Regions from separate parts of the Lachnoanaerobaculum sp. genome, predicted to be linked through region 1. Evidence: predicted binding sites of a transcription regulator. Region 1 holds the regulator's gene; each other region holds the start of a gene.
What was found. The regulator HrcA, encoded in region 1, represses chaperone genes, less so after heat shock. The targets are predictions, from matches to a motif close to TGTTAGCACTCNNNNNNNNNGAGTGCTAACA.

Region 1 (6,652 bases):
CAGGACATTTATCCTTTATAATCTTTCCGCTGCCGCCGCAGTCAGGACAGGTCTTTACATTCTGCATAGTTCCGAATATTGTCTGCTGCGAATATCTTATCTGTCCCTTACCGTTACACTTCGGACATGTGGTAGGTGAAGTGCCTGCCTTGGCACCGCTTCCGTGACAGGTAGCGCACTCGTCCTTGTAGTTGACTGTAACATCTCTCTTACATCCGAAAACAGCCTCTTCAAATGTAAGCCTTACCGCAACTTTGACATTGGCGCCCTTCATAGGACCGTTTCTTGTGGCTCTGCCTGCACCGCCGCCTCCGAACATTCCTCCGAAGAGGTCGCCGAATATATCGTCACCGCTAAAGTCAAAGCCTGAGAAGCCTCCGAATCCGCCAAAGCCTCCGGCTCCCGCACCTGCTCCACCGTCAAAGGCAGCATGACCGAATTGGTCATACTGTCTTCTCTTTTCAGGATCGCTTAGTACGGCATACGCTTCGCCGGCTTCCTTGAACTTTTTCTCGGCTTCAGGATTGTCCGGGTTTGCATCCGGATGATACTTCTTTGCCAGCGCTCTATATGCCTTTTTTATTGCAGAGTCATCAGCGTTTTTGTCAACACCGAGTACTTCATAGTAATCTCTTTTACTCTCTGCCATCCTTTGCTCTCCTTATTATACCTCTTTGTAATCAGCATCTATAACGTCGTCATCACTTGATGAGCCTGTTGCCTCGCCGCCTGCCTGTGCAGCACCCTCGGCACCTGTTGCTCCCTGTGCTCCGGACTTCTCATATACCTTTGCAAACAACTTCTGAGCGCTTTCCATAAGCTTCTCCTTGCCTGCCTTGATATCATTTACCTGATCTTCAGTCATTGCATCGATAGGTGCTCTGTTTATGGCCTCCTTAAGTGTGTTAAGATCCGCTTCAACTGCAGCCTTATCACCGGCATCCAAGCTGTCTCCTACTTCCTTAAGAGCATTCTCTGTCTGGAATACCATAGAGTCCGCTTCGTTTCTTGCATCGATACCTTCTTTTCTCTTCTTATCCTGAGCCTCGAACTCTGCAGCTTCCTTTACAGCCTTATCTATATCGCTCTCAGACATATTTGAACCTGATGTGATTGTGATATGCTGCTCCTTGCCTGTTCCAAGGTCCTTAGCTGAAACATTAACGATACCGTTTGCATCTATATCAAATGTAACTTCGATCTGCGGAACACCTCTCTTTGCCGGAAGGATTCCGTCAAGTCTGAACTGACCGAGAGTCTTGTTGTCTCTTGCAAACTGTCTCTCACCCTGTACTACATGGATATCAACAGCTTCCTGGTTGTCTGCCGCTGTAGAGAATATCTGGCTCTTCTTTGTAGGTATTGTAGTGTTTCTCTCGATAAGCTTTGTAGCGACACCGCCCATTGTCTCGATTGAAAGTGAAAGCGGAGTAACATCAAGAAGTAATACATCTCCTGCACCATCTTCATTGTTTAGCTTACCGCCCTGAATACTTGCTCCGATTGCAACACCCTCATCAGGGTTAATGCTCTTTGAAGGCTCCTTACCTGTAAGCTCTTTTACCTTCTCCTGTGCATTGATCATTCTTGTAGAACCGCCTACAAGCAATACTTTACCAAGCTCGCTTGCTGTAATACCTGCATCCTTAAGTGCGTTCTGTACAGGTACTGCAGTTTTCTCGATAAGGTCATGAGTAAGCTCATCAAACTTAGCTCTTGTAAGAGTCATATCAAGGTGCTTAGGTCCCTCAGCAGTTGCTGTGATGAAAGGCAGGTTGATATTTGTAGTTGTTGATGTTGAAAGTTCCTTCTTAGCCTTCTCTGCAGCTTCTTTTAATCTCTGAAGTGCCATCTTATCTGTTGAAAGGTCTACACCCTCAGCCTTCTTAAATTCGCTTACAAGCCAATCTGTAATCTTGTTATCAAAGTCGTCACCACCAAGATGTGTATCACCGTTTGTAGCCAAAACTTCTATAACGCCGTCACCGATCTCAATAATTGAAACATCAAATGTACCGCCACCAAGGTCGTATACCATAATCTTTTGCTCAGCATCGTTGTCAAGACCGTATGCAAGAGCTGCCGCTGTAGGCTCGTTGATAATTCTCTTTACATCAAGACCTGCAATCTTACCTGCATCCTTTGTTGCCTGACGCTGTGCATCGTTAAAGTATGCCGGAACTGTGATAACGGCCTCTGTAACCTTCTCACCCAAGTAGCTTTCAGCATCCGCTTTCAGCTTTTGAAGAATCATTGCTGAAATCTCCTGCGGTGTATATGACTTACCGTCAATAGTTACCTTGTAATCCGTACCCATATGTCTCTTGATTGAAGAGATTGTTCTGTCGGCATTTGTAACCGCCTGACGCTTTGCAGGCTCACCTATAAGTCTCTCACCTGTCTTTGTAAATGCTACAACTGAAGGTGTTGTTCTTGAACCTTCAGAGTTTGGAATAACTACAGGCTTTCCACCCTCCATAACTGCTACACAGCTGTTTGTTGTACCTAAATCTATACCGATAATCTTGCTCATTATAATTTCCTCCAATAATAAAATATTTAATCTATATAAAATATTTGACACCTTTTACAGTGTAAAATATATTGTCAACTTAGTTGGCAACCTTTACCATACTATGTCTAAGAACACTGTCCTTATACATATATCCCTTTAAAAGTTCCTCCGCAACCACATTCTCACCAAGACTTTCATCTTCAACATGCATCACCGCATTGTGAAAGTTCGGATCAAACGGCTGCCCTACACAATCAATAGGCTTTACTCCCAAATCCTCAAGAGTCTTTTTTAATTGATTATATATCATTGTAATTCCGTCAGCAAATGCCTTACCGTCTCCTTCCTTAGGTGCCGCCACCATTGCACGTTCGAAATTGTCAACTACCGGCAAAATCTTTTCCACAATACTTCTTGTACCCATATCAAACATGGTCGCTTTTTCCTTCTCGCTTCGCTTTCTGAAATTATCAAACTCCGCCATGCTTCTTTTGAGTCTGTCTGTCAAATCCGCAATGGCAATATCTTTTTTATCCTGCTTTTCTTCAAGGTTTTCATCGCTGAAAGCCTCACCCACTTCAGCTTCCATAGCTGCAGCCTTTGCCGCCGCTTCCTCAGGAGTTTCGTCGGCCTCAGCAGCTTTACTTGCTTCTTCGCCCTCTAAAACTTCCTTATTTTCTTCCTGTTCTCTTTTAAAATCTTTTTCTTCCACAACCCTCTCCTTATTCATCATTTTTAAACTGCTCATCCAAAGATGCCATCACAGTCTTTACAGTCTTTAATACCTTCTCATAGTCCATTCTCTTCGGTCCTACTATACCGATAGTACCTCTAAGTCCTTCACCAATCTCATAATTGGCAGTAACTACCGAAAGGTCTTTCATATCTGAAACCGGCACTTCATTCCCTATATACACCTTGACACCGTTCTCACAATCCTCATTTACATCTGAAAGTATTTCCTTTAACTTATCCTTTTCCTCAAAAGCGTTTACAAGCTGACTTGCCTTTTCTCTGTCGGATATTTCAGGATACTTGAAAATATTTGTCGTACCGCTTGTATATATCTCCAGATTATCGGTAGCACTTTCAAACACCGCCGCAACCTCTCGCAAAACCTTATCAACTATATCTCCGTAAACTCCTGCATCTGTCCGTAACTTGTTCATAATGCTTAAGCTTATCTCTTCTACAGTTAGACCGTTAAGAGAAGTATTTATAAGAAGATTCAAATTTAAAATCTCGCTGTCGGATATTTCACTGTCGATATCTATTATCTTATTATTGATAATATTTCCCTCAGCTACCGTAACAAGCAGAAGCTTAAACCTGTCCATCTTTGAGAGCTGCAAAAACTTTACTTTATTTGAGTGAATAGTAGGTCCTGATATCATTGCGGCATAATTGGTATCTCTTGCAATTATCTTTGCCAACTGCTTCAAGACGTTTTCCAATCTGTCCACTTTTTTGAACATCAGATCCTTGAACTCCTCAGTCTCTATCTCCTTTTCTCTCAAGATCTCATCTACATAAAATCTGTATCCCTTATCTGAAGGAATTCGTCCTGCCGAAGTATGCGGCTGCAAAATATAGCCCATCTCTTCAAGGTCGCTCATCTCATTTCTTATAGTAGCGGAACTTAAGTTTAATTCAGGGAGCTTTGAAATAGTTCTTGAACCGACCGGCTCCCCGGTTTCCATATAGTTCTTTATGATAGCTTTTAAAATAATCGCTTTCCTGTCATCTGAATCCATTCGCTCCTCCCTTCTTCGTTTGTTAGCACTCACTTATATAGAGTGCTAATCTCTATTAGCTACTATATTCTATATATAAGGATTTGTCAACAACTTTTTTTAAAAAAATTGCACAAAAAACTCCCAACTTTTTTGAGTTGAGAGTTTTATAAAATATGTAATAAAATCAACCGATTCCGCCATAGAATGCGCCGGCTATAAGTGCCAGTAATGCAAGTCCTGTATATACATACTTTCCAAGGAAGAACCATATTTCTCCCTTCGGTTTCTTTGCACCGGTATTTACAGCTTCCATTGTATATTTCTTTCCAAATACAAAGAACAACATTACAGAAGCAAGTACCGCACCTATCGGGCAGATATATATTGATACCGCATCCATCCAGTTTGAAACAATTCCCTGTATAAGTATTGCAACAACAACTCCGATTACTCCTATAATACCTACAGACTGTAATCTGCCAAGCTTAAACTGCTGCTGCAAGGTAGCTACAGGCGCCTCATATAAGTTGACCAAAGAACTGAGTCCTGCAAATGTAACACATACAAAGAATACTATTCCGACTATCATTCCGCCCGGCATCTGATTCATGATATTTACAAGGTAGATAAACATAAGTCCCGGACCGCCTTCGCTAAGCTCCGCACCTGATGTAGCCATAGCCGGTATAATAACAAGAGCCGCCAAAAGAGCCGCACAGGTATCAAATATAGCTATATTCATTGCCGAGAACGGTACATCCTCTTTCTTACTTAAGTAAGAACCGTAAATAACCGTACCGTTGCCGGCTATAGACAGTGAGAAGAATGCCTGTCCGAATGCAAATATCCAAAGTCTGATATCCTTTAATCCTTCCGGATTTACAGTAAATATATACTTATATCCGTCAACCGCTCCCGGCTGTATACCTATATAAACAGCCAGACCTATCATCATTACAAAAAGCAGCGGCATCATAAGCTTGTTTGCTTTCTCAATACCGTCCGCAACTCCAAAAGCCATGATTGCAAAATTGACAATAAGCGCAATTACTATCCACATATTATTGCCGAAGGCACTTGCAGTTGTACCGAAGGTAGTACCTATAAGGTCCATATTTGTACCCATTGCAAATACCTTACCTGTAAATGCCATTACAACATATTTGAATATCCATCCGACTACACATGAATATCCGATAGCAAGTGCCAAAGAACCTATAGTAGGTATGATGCCGATGCTCTCACCTACTTTTCTACTCTTACCTGCATGCGCCATAGCTGCACCGAAGGCTCCTATAGGACCTTTACCTGTGCTCCTTCCTAGTGCGATTTCCTCAACAACACCTGTACTTCCTATAAGTATAACAAATATGAAGTAAGGAATCAGAAAAGTCATCCCCCCCCAGGCTGACACCAACACCGGAAATCTCCACAGATTTCCCATACCTACGGCAGAGCCTACACATGCTATAATAAACCCTATTTGTGAGTTAAAACCATCCTGCTTTGCAGGTGTATTATCCAAACTCATAAACTTCCTCCATCTTGTTAAAAAAACAAGTCCCCCTTATTGGATAGCAGCCCGACCGCATCGGCCGGACCGCTTTATATCTTATTTATTTTCCCAATATTTGTAGTTTTCCTCATCACACATCTCTTCCTTAGTCGGAGCATAAGGCTCTGCCCAAGCGTGGAAATGTCTCATCGGCAATGTGTGACCGAATGTAATCTTAAGATTCGGGATAGTATCTCTATCCTTGTAAAGCTGTGTCAATGCTGCAATTATATAGTCCATATGCTGTTTGCTGAACTGGCTTCTGTTGATAGCCAAACGAACAACATTACATACCTCTTTTTGCTGCTCAGGAGACTTAAGATCATACTCCATTGAGAAATCTCCAAGCTCTGAACAACGTATACCGTAACGATGAATCATCTCAAGTGAGAGTGCCTGACCTGCAAAGCTTTCATGTCCTCTCTTATAGTTGAAGAACTTGTCAACATCAATATAGACTCCATGTCCGCCGGCCGGCTGTACTACAGGTACACCGTTAGCTGTAAGTCCGTCTGCCAAATACTGGCACTGTCTTACTCTCTCATCCTGATAATCAAATCTTGCCTCTTCATACATTCCTTGGCAAAGTGCCATGATGTCATGTCCGGACATACCGCCGTAAGAATCATTACCATAAGCCGATATCTGACGAACCTTCAAAAGATGTCCGATATCCGTCTTTACGCTGCCGTCCTCATTGAACTCCGAAAACTTCTGCCAGAACAGACCCTTGTCACGGAAAGCCAAAACTCCGCCCATATTTGCATGTCCGTTTTTCTTAAGTGAAGCGGAAACAACATCAAAGTAAGAGAACATCTCTTTTGCAATCTCACAGATTGACTTATC
Region 2 (6,652 bases), on a different contig from region 1:
CAAAGTCAAACGTGTAAAGACCAATGACGGATATAAGTCAAATAAGAGTTATAGTGATGACGAAGATGAGACTAAGAGTAAGAAAAAGAAGTCAAATACCGAAGAAGAGACAAAAAAGAGCAAGAGTGTGGATATCTATATGGACAATAACGGCAGATATTATCATCTTGATAAGGACGGCGAGACGGTTTGGATAGACAAAAACGAAGGTGAGGACTATTACACCGACGGTGCAGGAAACAAGAATTATATGCAGCCTGAGGAGAAAGAGTCTACACATAAGGAAAAGAGCAACAAGTCCAAGTCAACAACAGAAGCTCCTGCAGAGTCTACACAGGCCAACAAAGGTTCAAGTGTTGAGATAGTGGAGCCTCATACAAAGAAGGAGACGGCGGAGACTGAAACTGCAGCTCCTAAAAAGAAGCCTAACGGACCGGGAGAGACTACGACAGCCAAAGAAACCGAGGAGTCAAGAAATGCTAAGGGACCGGGAGAGACAAAGACTACAAAGGAGCCTACGGTAGAACCTGTACCTACTACCGCGGATCGTAAGGAGGAGACTGTGCCGCCTGTACCTACAGCTCAGACGGTGGAACCGAAAGCGGAATAAAAAACATAAAATAAACTTACTTTGTACACAAAGTGGACACAAAGCATTGGTAGACTTATAACCATCAAAGGAAAGTCACCAATGCTTTTTTATTACGGAGGTGGCAAAGATAATAAACCGCAGCGAGTATATCCGCTGCAGCAGACTATATATTTTATGAAAGGGGAGTACTTTTAGTACGGAAGATATTATGGAATTTGAAAGAGATGAATTTGACAATGAGGTTAATACAAATATGGAGAACAATACAAACAACAGTGAGATAGAAAACAGCGCTTCAAATGATGAACCTAAGGACATAGACAGCATTATAAGAAGGCACAGTGAAAGTCTTGCAAAGGCTGCAGAAGATATAGCAAGGAATGAAGGAAGCAGCGATACTTCATATGATGCTGTGCAAAGTGACAGTGATATGAACAAGGAAGCGGTATCAAGCTTTGCTTCAAATGCAAGTGAGGATTTGGACAATACACATAATATAAATATATCTGATATCAAGGAGGCAAACAATGCAACAGATAGCGGAAATTTTGGAGAAGATAATAGAGGAACTCAGTCAGAAAATGTACGAACACAAACTTTTGCCGCACAGCCTCAAAAAGGCAAGGGTAAGGGTAAAGAACGTAAGAAATCAAAAGTAGGAAGAGCATTCGGATTTGTAGCAAGTGCTGCAGTATTCGGACTTGTAGCCGGCGGAGTAATGGTGGGTGTAAACAATGTGGCAAGCAGCTACGTCGGAACAAATACAAAGACAAAGGTTGATGATATTACAATAGGCAGTCAGAATACCGATAAGAGTGAGAGTACTGCGGCACCTGCGACCAACCTTTCAAGCATGGATGTTTCAACTATAGTGGATAAGGCAATGCCTTCAGTAGTATCCATCTACGGAAAGGAAGAGGTTACACAGAACAGTTTCTTCGGTCCTCAAAGCTACGAAGCACAGTCAAGCGGTTCAGGTATAATAGTAGGAAAGACGGACAGTGAGCTTTTGATTGTAACAAACAACCATGTTATTGCGGATACTACAAGTCTTGAGGTAGAGTTTTCAGACGGTAAGAAGGCAAGTGCCTCTGTAAAGGGTGGAGACAGTGACAATGATGTGGCTGTAGTGGCTGTAAAGCTCTCAGATATGGGAGAAGACACATTGTCAAGAATCAGCATCGCAAATATCGGAGACAGTGATAATGTTAAGGTAGGACAGGGTGTTGTTGCTATAGGAAATGCACTGGGATACGGTCAGTCCGTAACAGTCGGATATATTTCGGCACTTAACAGAGAGGTAAAGACTGAGGGCGGCACTTCAAAGAATCTTTTACAGACTGATGCGGCTATAAATCCCGGTAACTCAGGTGGCGCACTCCTTAATATGCAGGGTCAGGTAATCGGTATCAACTCAGCCAAGTATTCAGATACAGCTGTAGAGGGAATGGGCTATGCAATCCCTATATCTACAGTAAAGGATCTCATAAAGGAACTTTCAAGCAAGGAGACAAGAACTGTAGTAGCACAGGAAAATCAGGGATACCTCGGTATACAGGGTAAGGATATTGACGAGGAGATGGCAAAGGCTTACGATATGCCGCAGGGTATCTATGTATACAAAGTTGTAGAAGGCGGTGCCGCAGCATCTTCAGATTTGAAGGCAAAGGATATCATTACAAAGTTTGACGGACAGAGTGTAAGAAGTATGGAAGAACTCAAAAATATGCTTACATACTATGAGAGCGGCAGAAAGGTGGATCTGACTGTTCAAAGACTTGACGACAGCGGTAAATATGTTGAGAAGACTGTAAGCATCACTCTCGGTAAGAGAGAAGCACAGGAACAGTAATATAGATTTTCTAAGCAGCAGGTGAAAGCCTGTTGCTTTTTTTGTCGTTTTTACGGTATACTAAGTTGCTATATAGGAAATGGAGTATATGATATGAGACTTAGACATATAAAGGGTTGTGAAGACTTTATAACTGATGCGAAAGAATGCCTCAGAGAGGATGAAGCTATAGCCTTAAAAGGTAAGATACAGGATATATTTGATATAAGAAGGCCGCTGCAGATAGAAATAGGTATGGGCAAGGGGCAGTTTATCAGAAATATGGCACTTAAAAATCCCGGTATAAACTTTATAGGTATTGAGAGATATGAAAGTGTACTGATGAAGGCTATACAAAGAAAGAGAAATCTTGAAAGTGACAAAGCAATAGACAATCTGAGATTTTTATGTGCGGATGCAAGAAAACTTGCAGATATTTTTGAGACCGGTGAAGTGGATAAGATATTTTTGAACTTTTCGGACCCGTGGCCGAAGGACAGACATGCAAACAGAAGACTTACTTCCCCTGACTTTTTACAAGTCTATGACAGGATATTAAAGCCTGAAGGTGTGATAGAGTTTAAGACAGACAATGTGGGACTTTTTGAATATTCACTGGAAGTGGTTAAAGAGTCTAAGTGGAAGCTTGATTTTTGCAGTTTTGATTTTCACTCTGAAAAGGAGAGCGAAGGGAATATAATGACCGAGTATGAGGAAAAATTTGCAGGCCAAGGAAATAAGATTTGTAAGATGATTATAAGCAGATAAAAAAAGAACTCCAATGATGACGGTCATTGGAGTTTATTTTATGCGTTGATACTATCAACAGCCTTTGAAAGTCTTGCAACCTTACGAGAAGCATTGTTCTTGTGATATACACCCTTTGATGCCGCCTTTGTAATCTCAACGATAGCGTTCTTAAGGTTGTCTTTTGCAAGCTGCTTATCATTTGCTGCAACAGCACTCTCAACTTTCTTAATGGCAGTCTTCACTTTTGATCTGATTGCCTTGTTTCTCTCTGTTCTTACTAAAGTAACCTGAATTCTTTTCTTTGCGGATTTGATATTAGCCACATTTACCTCCAATAAATAAATACCTTTTTGTTTTATGAAAGTTAAACTTTCGAAAGTTTATATTGAAGCCTGGACACGGACAGTTCAATCTAAACGCAACCATAATTTTAGGATATTCTAAGTGGAAAGTCAAGGTTTAAGCGAAAGATTTATAATATAAATTTTTTAAAAAAATTAGCACTCACCCATTGACATTGCTAATAATATTTGCTATATTATTACTATAACAAATAGGACATAGATAACAGCAAAGGTTATCGATAAGGTTCTATTTGAATACTAATAATGTTGATAATAAAGGAGATATAGATATGTTACTACCTAGAAGAAATTATAATTTGTTTGATGAGTTTTTTGATAATGATTTTTGGGGCAAAGGCTTTAGTAAGTTTGAAGCTCCAAGCATGAAGACTGATGTAAAGGATGTAGACGGTAATTATGAGCTCAGCATAGAGCTTCCGGGATTTAATAAGGAAGATATTACAGCAAGCCTTAAGGACGGATACCTTACAGTCAGTGCAAAGCATGAAGAAAACGATGACAAGAAGGATGAAAATGATAAATACATCCGCAGAGAGAGGAGATTCGGTTCATGCGAGAGAAGCTTCTTTGTCGGAGATGCCGTTACAGAAGAAGATATCAAGGCTTCATACAACAACGGTATATTGAAGCTTACATTGCCTAAAGAAAAAGAGAGCTTACCACAGCCTCCAAAGACAATAGCAATTGAATAATAAATCAAATGATTTTGACTGCCACGAAAGTGGCAGTTTTTTTATTTTAAAGTGCTAAATTCCATCTTGTATATTATTATACTTAGTGCTATCATAAGTTTTTTAAAGAGATATGTTTGCATATTCAGAATGGAGGTTTTTATGGCATTGATTTTACCAAAGGGATATGACCCGGTGTTAAGTGTGAGAGAGACGCAGGAAGCGATAAAGTATATCAGAGATACTTTCCAGAAAGAATTCGGAAAAGAGATGAATTTGGAGAGAGTTTCAGCGCCGTTATTTGTATCAAAGTCAAGCGGTCTCAATGATAACTTAAACGGTGTTGAGCGCCCTGTATCATTTGATATTTTAGGTATACCGAATGAAGAGTACGAAGTGGTTCAGTCACTTGCAAAGTGGAAGAGAATGGCACTTGGCGAGTACAATTTTGCTCCGGGTGAAGGACTTTACACAAATATGAATGCCATAAGAAGAGATGAGGAGCTTGACAATCTTCATTCATGCTATGTGGACCAGTGGGACTGGGAGAAGGTAATAAGAAAAGAAGACAGAAATATAAAGACTTTGGAAGATACCGTAAAGACTATCTTTAAAGTAATCAAGCATATGGAGCATGAGGTGTGGTATAAGTATCCGCAAGCTGTAAAGCACCTGCCTGATGATATTTTCTTTATTACTTCTGAAGAGCTTAGACAAATGTATCCTGATAAGATTCCTAAGGAAAGAGAGAATCTTATAACAAAGGAACACGGCTGTGTATTTGTTGAGAAAATAGGCGGAGCACTTGGAGACGGCAAACCGCATGACGGAAGAGCACCTGATTATGACGATTGGGAACTGAACGGAGATATTCTTTTTTGGTTTGAAAACCTTGACAGTGCACTTGAAATCTCAAGTATGGGTATAAGAGTGGATGAGGCTGCTATGGAGTCACAGCTTAAAGCGGCAAATGCCGAGGATAGAAAGAATCTTCCTTTCCACAAGTCATTACTTGCAGGTGAGTTGCCGTATACAATAGGTGGCGGTATCGGACAGAGCAGACTTTGTATGCTCTTACTTAACAAAGCTCATGTAGGTGAAGTACAGTCAAGCGTATGGCCGGCAGATATGATAGAGGCTTGCAAAAAGAATAAAATGATATTACTATAGTATATAGACGTCTTAATAAGGACTTACAAAGTTTTTCATCGGATTGTTTTATAAGGGGAAGTTTATGGCTAAAAAAGCAGTTAAAAAGAAAAAAACCAAAGGAATATTTGAGAACAGACTTTCGATAGTATTTATTACTATGGTAGTAGTGTCTATGGCGATAGTCCTAGGAGTAAAGGTAAGAAGTATAAAAAAAGAGTTGGCAAGCAGAGAAGCTTATAATCAAAAAATAGTCAAAGAACTGGAAAGCGAAAGCGAAAGAGCCAAGGAACTTGATGAAAAAAAGAAGTATGTTCAGACGGACAGCTATATAATAGAGATGGCAAGGGAGAAGTTGGGCTTGGTTTTTCCGAATGAAATTGCCATAAAGCCTGAGAATTGATATGTTGAATATAGATATATTGAGTCGTTTTATAGAAAACAACAAACTAATTGAAAAAGAAGATAGAGTTGTACTTGGTGTAAGCGGCGGGGCAGATTCGGTTTGCCTGCTGCATACACTCAGTGAGTTGCAAAAAGCCTTAGAAATAAGGCTTTTTGTTGTACATATAAATCACGGCATCAGAGGAAAAGAGGCAAGCCGTGATGAAAACTATGTAAAAGAACTTTGCAAGAAACTCGGTGTGGAATTTTTTTCGGTTCATTACAATATTCCTAAGATGGCGTCTATGTTAAAAATCAGTGAGGAAGAAGCCGGAAGAAAGGCAAGATATGAAGCCTTTGAAAATATTGCAACCGATATAAGCAAAACAGAAGGAACAGATATTTCAAAAGTCAAGATTGCGGTTGCACACAATAAAAATGACAATGCGGAGACAATGCTGCACAATCTTTCAAGAGGAAGCGGAATATCGGGGCTTAAGGGCATATCGGTAAAGAACGGCAGGATAATAAGACCGCTGCTTATCTTTACAAGAGCCGAGATAGAAGAATATATGCATGAAAATAAAATAGAGTACATGACAGACAGCACAAATCTTGAAAATGAATACACAAGAAATGTATTGAGAAATGAAGTCTTTCCGATACTTACAAAGTACGTAAACAGCAATGTAGTCAATAACTTTTATAAAACTTCAACAGTTGCGGCTGAGGCCGATGAATATTTTGAGGATTCAGCCAAAAAATTTTGTGAAAATAATTTAAAAGCTGAAGGGAATAGCGGGTATACACTCGATCGAAATGAGCTGATAAAGCATCCGCATATTTTAGGCACATATATAATAAGGTATGCACTGAAAGAGTTGCTGAGAGAAAAAAAATTCGGGATCAA
Region 3 (6,652 bases), on a different contig from region 1:
AAATAAATAAAACTTGATTATAGAATGTTTTAATGCATAACATAGAATTCTTTTATTAAATATGCTATAATATTTTACATTTGATTTAACAGGTTATTGGGGTAAAGCGTTTTCGAGTGTGCCGATTGTTTCGCACTGATTGTTCTCGCAATCCTCAAAAATATCAAGTGTTTATTAGGAGGATATTTTGGAAAGAGAAAGGTTAAAGTCCAGGCTTGGGTTTATACTCATTTCAGCCGGATGTGCAATAGGTATCGGTAATGTGTGGAAGTTTCCGTACATGACAGGAAAAGGCGGTGGCGGTGCATTTGTACTGCTGTATCTGATATTTTTGGTAATGCTTGGACTACCCATAATGACAATGGAGTTTTCAATAGGAAGAGCGGCAAGAAAGAGTCCTGTACTGGCATATCAAAAACTTGAGCCGGCAGGTAGTAAGTGGCATATACATGGAATGGTGGCACTTATAGGTAATTATCTTTTAATGATGTTTTATACTACAGTGACAGGCTGGATGCTGCATTATTTCTACCTAACAGTAACTGGCAGATTTGAAGGACTTGATTCTGACGGAGTGTTAAATGCATTCAACACTATGCTTACACAGCCGGGTATAATGATATTTTGGATGGTGGTAGTAGTAGCATTAGGAATGTTCATAGTATCAAGAGGACTTGAAGCGGGTTTGGAGAATATCACAAAGATAGTGATGGTTATACTTCTTGTAGTAATGATTATACTTGCTGTAAACTCATTCTTTTTAAAGGGTGCCGCAGAAGGGCTTAAGTACTATCTGGTACCGAATATAGGCAGAATCAAAGAAACCGGTGTCGGAAATGTAATCACAGGTGCGATGAATCAGGCATTCTTCACACTTAGCCTTGGAATAGGAGCAATGCTGATATTTGGAAGCTATATAAGTAATGACAGAAGCATGCTTGGAGAATCTGTTACAATAGTTATACTTGATACATTTGTAGCTATAGTATCAGGACTTATTATCTTTCCGGCAACATTTACATATGGTGTAGATCAGACATCGGGTCCTGCTCTTATATTTATAACATTGCCGAATATCTTTAATAAAATGCCTCTTGGAAGACTTTGGGGAAGCTTCTTTTTTATATTCATGTCATTTGCGGCATTCTCTACAGTGCTTGCAGTATTTGAGAACATAGTATCCTGTGGTATGGATCTTACAAAGAAAACCAGAAAAAAGGTAAGCCTTTTTAACTTAATACTAATAATAATACTTTCACTTCCATGTGTATCCGGATTTAATATATGGAGTTTTGGATGGCTTACTCCTTTTGGAGGCACAATACTTGACCTTGAAGATTTTTTGGTAAGTAATATAATATTGCCGCTGGGTTCTTTAGTATATCTACTGTTTTGTGTCAGCAGATATGGCTGGGGATGGGATAATTATCTCAAAGAATGTGATAAGGGAGAGGGTATGAAGATGAAGAACTGGATGAGATTTTATCTTACCTATATACTTCCGATTATAGTTATATTTATATTTGTGTTTGGAATATATGATAAATTTTTTAAATAGGAAATAGATTAAAACAGCCGTTAACTGTTAAAGTTATGGATGTTTTTAAATTATTTAGAAAATTAGCACTCAAGTCTTGACACTGCTAATAAAAAGTGGTATAAAACTACATAGTTGATTTTATAAATTATTAGGAGGAATACGAAATGAAGTTAGTACCTTTATTTGATAGAGTGGTTTTAAAGCAGTTGGTTGCCGAAGAGACAACTGCATCCGGTATAGTGCTTCCGGGTCAGGCAAAGGAGAAACCTTCGCAGGCGGAGGTTGTGGCTGTCGGTCCCGGTGGAGTTGTAGACGGAAAAGAAATAAAAATGCAGGTTAAGGTTGGCGATAAGGTAATTTATTCAAAGTATGCCGGCACAGAGGTAGAGCTTGACAAGGAAGAATATATCGTTGTTAAGCAGAATGATATTTTAGCAGTGATTGAATAAAAATTTCAGATAGATTAGACGGAGGTAAATATGGCTAAGGATATTAAATATGGCGTAGAAGCCAGAAAAGCATTGGAAGCCGGTGTAAATAAGCTGGCTGATACAGTAAGAGTTACATTGGGACCTAAGGGAAGAAATGTTGTACTTGATAAATCATTCGGTACACCGCTTATTACAAATGATGGTGTTACCATTGCAAAGGAAATAGAGCTTGAAGATGCATTTGAGAACATGGGTGCACAGCTTGTAAAGGAAGTTGCCACAAAGACAAATGATGTGGCAGGTGACGGTACAACTACAGCTACAGTTCTTGCACAGGCAATGATAAACGAGGGAATGAAAAACCTTGCAGCAGGTGCAAATCCAATCGTTTTGCGTAAGGGAATGAAGAAGGCTACAGATGCAGCTGTAGAAGCTATTGCAAAGATGAGTGAGCCTATAAAGGGCAAGGAGCAGATTGCAAGAGTTGCAGCTATTTCCGCAAGTGATGATGAGGTTGGAAGTCTGGTAGCGAATGCTATGGAGAAGGTAACCAATGAGGGTGTTATCACTATCGAAGAGTCAAAGACAATGAAGACAGAGCTTGACTTGGTGGAAGGTATGCAGTTTGACAGAGGTTATGTTTCTGCATATATGTGTACAGATATGGAGAAGATGGAAGCAAATCTTGATGACCCTTATATCCTTATTACAGATAAGAAAATTTCAAATATTCAGGATATTTTGCCTCTTCTTGAGGAGCTTGTTAAATCAGGACAGAAGCTTCTTATTATAGCTGAGGATGTAGAGGGCGAGGCTCTTACAACTCTTATAGTAAACAAGCTTAGAGGTACATTCAATGTCGTAGCTGTAAAGGCTCCGGGATATGGTGACAGAAGAAAAGATATGCTTAAGGATATTGCTGTTCTTACAGGCGGTACGGTAATCAGTGAGGAACTTGGACTTGAGCTTAAGGATGCTACACTTGCAAGCCTTGGTAGAGCAAAGAGTGTTAAGGTTCAAAAAGAGAACACCGTAATCGTTGACGGACAGGGTGCAAAGGCTGATATTGAGAAGAGAGTCGCTCAGATTAAGGCTCAGCTTGCAGAAACCACATCCGATTTTGATAAGGAGAAACTACAGGAGAGACTTGCTAAGCTTTCAGGTGGTGTTGCAGTTATCAGAGTCGGTGCCGCTACAGAGACAGAGATGAAGGAAGCAAAGCTTCGTATGGAAGATGCACTTAATGCCACCAGAGCGGCAGTTGAGGAGGGTATTATTGCAGGAGGCGGTTCTGCTTATATCCATGCAAGTAAGGAAGTTGCAAAGCTTGTAGCTACTCTTGAAGGTGATGAGAGAACAGGTGCAAAGATTATTCTTAAGGCACTTGAGGCTCCGCTATACAGAATAGTAGAGAACGCAGGACTTGAAGGAAGCGTTGTTGTAAACAAGGTAAGAGAGTCAAGCGTAGGTGTAGGTTTCGATGCTTACAGAGAAGAGTATGTAGATATGGTTAAGTCAGGTATCTTGGACCCTGCAAAGGTTACAAGATCGGCACTTCAGAATGCAAACTCGGTAGCATCTACGCTCCTTACAACAGAGTCGGCAGTAGCAAGCATTAAGGAAGATGCTCCGGCAATGCCTGCAGGTGGCGGAATGGGAATGATGTAATAAAACTTTATAATAAAGCTTATAGGGCACACCTTGGAAACAGGGTGTGCCTTTTTTGTGTTTAAAAATCAAATTTTTATATAATAAGCTGTACTTAAAATAATGCTATAGCAATATCTTATAAAAACAATGAAGTATTTTCGTTACTATGCATAATATATTTTTGTATTAATGAAGATTATAATTTTAGTAAAATATATTTTATCAATATGAAAATTTTATCAGACTTTGTACATCAAGGAGGACTTTATGAAGAGAGTATTTAGAAATTCTGTATATAGTATTTTTAAAAGTCGAAAATTATATTGCTTAGATAGTATCATATGAAAACATTGCAGAAGCGGTAAGAATAATGAAATATAAAAGGGTAAATATGGGAAGAAATTTAAAGAAAATTATAAGCGGTATATTACTTGTATCTATGCTGTCTGTGGCAGGATGTAATAAAGGTGAGAGTAATGAAGGTAAACGTAATGAGGGCGTATCTGTTGAAGATACAAAGAAGGAAAAAAAGAAAGATAAATTTGAGCTTGCATTAGGTGAGATAAGTGATGATGTGTATCTTAGTAAGATGCTTGATTTGAAGTTTGACGCTAAGTCCCACAATATGGATATATATTATGAGGAAGGGCTTATCGGGGAAAATGACGACGCAGTATATGACAGAACCGACATGGATGAGGTAAAAGAAAAGATAGCGGACGGTGCATTAATCAGCGATATGGGAGCAAGTGATACAGACGGCCTCAGAAGCGTCAGTATTACGATACGTAAGGCTCCGGACTCTAAGACTTTAAACAATTATATATTTGATGAAAAGCGTGAATATGAGGATATGTTCAAAGAGGATGAGGAAGAATTTGACATGATGGAAAAGTCATATGTTAATCTTACAGACGGAAAGGTTGCAGGTAAGAAAATACCGGGTATTGAAATAAAGTCGGTATGGGAACATGACGGTGTCAGAGATACTATGTTTTATGAAAAGCAGCTGTTTTTAAAATACGGAGATTATATAGTGACTATAGATGTATCCGCATACGACTCTGATGATGCACAGAGTTTGCTGGACATATTTGAAAAGCCTGATGAGTCGGATTTTGAAAAAGCAAAGAACTCGCCTAAAGAAGATGAAACAAGAGAAAGTAAGTCTGAAAGAAGAGGCAAAAGAAAAAGACAAGAAGAAAACAGGAAAGAAACTAAAGGAAGTATTGAAGAAACAACAGAAGAAAGCAGTACCGCAGAAAGCAGTGTTGAGGAAAGTAAAGAGGATAAAGTATCGACAGGAGATTTTTGCGCAGGAGTAATAGAAGGAAATGTGTATACAAACAGTGCACTTAATATAAAAATAGATATTACAGGTAAACATATGGTCTTTGCATCGGATTATGAAATGGAACTTCTCGGAAGACCGTCAGGTATAGTGTCTGAAGAAGATAAAAAATATTATGTAGATAAAGGTAAGCCTGTGCTTGATATGGTTGCACATGATGTAACATTTGACAATACAATTCTTGTTTTGCTGGACGGTGATGTGGACTTATCAAAAGTGGATGAAGGTGAGGATTCATACTTTGATAAGGGCGAAAATGCACATGTAGAACGAAAAAAGGAAAAGATTAACTTTAACGGTAAGGAACTGTTATGTCTAAGTAAGGTGGAGACTAAAGATAACGGCAGCAAATATTATGAAAAATACCTTATCATACCTTATGGAAAATACACGGCGACCATAGGTGCAATGGGAAGCGATGAAGAATTTGTAAAAAATGCATTTAAGATGTTTACAATTGCAGAATAAATTATTTGGAGGAGACTATGAAGAGAGTTTTAAAATTAGGCATGGTAGCGGTTGCTTTATCACTTTGTTTTTCAGGATGCACTTCAAAATCCGATAAAAAGTCAGGTGAGACTGTCAGTGAATTCAAAGATGAAGACATTTCATTGGGGGAAGTGGTTGACGGAGTATATACAAGCAAAATGCTTGACTTAAAGTTTGACGGAAATGCAAATGATATGGATGTAATTGCTGAAGAGGAATTTACAAACAGGCTTGACGGCAAGGTGGTAAAAAGATCGGATATGGAAGCCGTACATGACAGACTTGATAAGGGCTATTATATAAGTGATATGGAAGCTTATGATAATAAGAACAAGGGAAATCATGTGGAGGTGGAGATATATAAGGATATACACCATGAGATGAAAAACGGCTTGGAAAATTATATTGACAAAGAGGTAAAAAAAGAAAGAAGTGAGCAAAAAGAGAGATTTAAAAATCCTAAAGTAGAAAAGACAACAAGAGATTTTCTGGGAGATAAAATGCTAAGTGTGGATGTTATCATAGATGAGGACGGCATAGAATCTGCCGACACCACATTATATAAGAAACTTGGTGAATACTTTATAGAAATTCGTGTAAGAGGTGATAATGCCGAGGATATTGACAGGTATTTGGGAATGTTTGAAAAGTATTCAGACTCAGGTAACAATGCAAAAAGCAGTAAATCAGATGAGTCAAATACAACAGATACAAAATCAGATACGGATACAAAAGCCGATACGGATACAGAATCCGTTGAGGATACAACCGAGGTTAACGACGCTGAAAATACTCTTGTGCTTGGAAGTATAAGTGATAAAGTTTATTCAAATAAGATGCTTGATATAAAGTTTGATATAAGCAAAACAGGTCTGGAATTTGTAAGTGATGAAGGGCTTAAAAATATGGGAAATGACGGCATAGATAAATCGGATTTAGCTGCTGTAAAGAAGCATATCGAAGAAGGTAAATCTTTTATAGATATGTTTGCAGTCGACAATAACGATACTACAAAGAGAATCAGTGTTTCATTGGCAAAAAATGATATGTTGATGCCTATGGATGAGTATTTGGACGTACAAAAAGAGACAATGGAAAAGCAGCTGAGTAAAGTCCCGAAAAGTCAGCTGAAAAGTTCAAAAGTAAAGAAATCGGATGCATATTTTCTCGGTCAGGAATTATCATGTTTGG

Region 2: the regulator HrcA is predicted to act here: its motif matches at 3,669-3,699, upstream of ACO6FI_RS08955 (Hsp20/alpha crystallin family protein).
Region 3: the regulator HrcA is predicted to act here: its motif matches at 1,619-1,649, upstream of ACO6FI_RS02400 (co-chaperone GroES).

What each region holds. Positions count from the first base shown of each region.
Region 1 covers NZ_DBHIEQ010000024.1:19,833-26,484, reverse strand. Annotated here, with positions in the region: gene dnaJ (molecular chaperone DnaJ) at 1-649, opposite strand, end outside; gene dnaK (molecular chaperone DnaK) at 665-2,533, opposite strand; gene grpE (nucleotide exchange factor GrpE) at 2,613-3,227, opposite strand; gene hrcA (heat-inducible transcriptional repressor HrcA) at 3,238-4,269, opposite strand; gene ACO6FI_RS10200 (sodium-dependent transporter) at 4,436-5,782, opposite strand; gene ACO6FI_RS10195 (tryptophanase) at 5,864-6,652, opposite strand, start outside.
Region 2 covers NZ_DBHIEQ010000019.1:26,981-33,632, forward strand. Annotated here, with positions in the region: gene ACO6FI_RS08935 (LCP family glycopolymer transferase) at 1-610, shown strand, start outside; gene ACO6FI_RS08940 (S1C family serine protease) at 801-2,444, shown strand; gene trmB (tRNA (guanosine(46)-N7)-methyltransferase TrmB) at 2,538-3,191, shown strand; gene rpsT (30S ribosomal protein S20) at 3,230-3,496, opposite strand; gene ACO6FI_RS08955 (Hsp20/alpha crystallin family protein) at 3,808-4,230, shown strand; gene asnA (aspartate--ammonia ligase) at 4,372-5,379, shown strand; gene ACO6FI_RS08965 (septum formation initiator family protein) at 5,444-5,761, shown strand; gene tilS (tRNA lysidine(34) synthetase TilS) at 5,763-6,652, shown strand, end outside.
Region 3 covers NZ_DBHIEQ010000003.1:87,283-93,934, forward strand. Annotated here, with positions in the region: gene ACO6FI_RS02395 (sodium-dependent transporter) at 188-1,558, shown strand; gene ACO6FI_RS02400 (co-chaperone GroES) at 1,705-1,989, shown strand; gene groL (chaperonin GroEL) at 2,020-3,639, shown strand; gene ACO6FI_RS02410 (hypothetical protein) at 4,013-5,440, shown strand; gene ACO6FI_RS02415 (hypothetical protein) at 5,458-6,652, shown strand, end outside.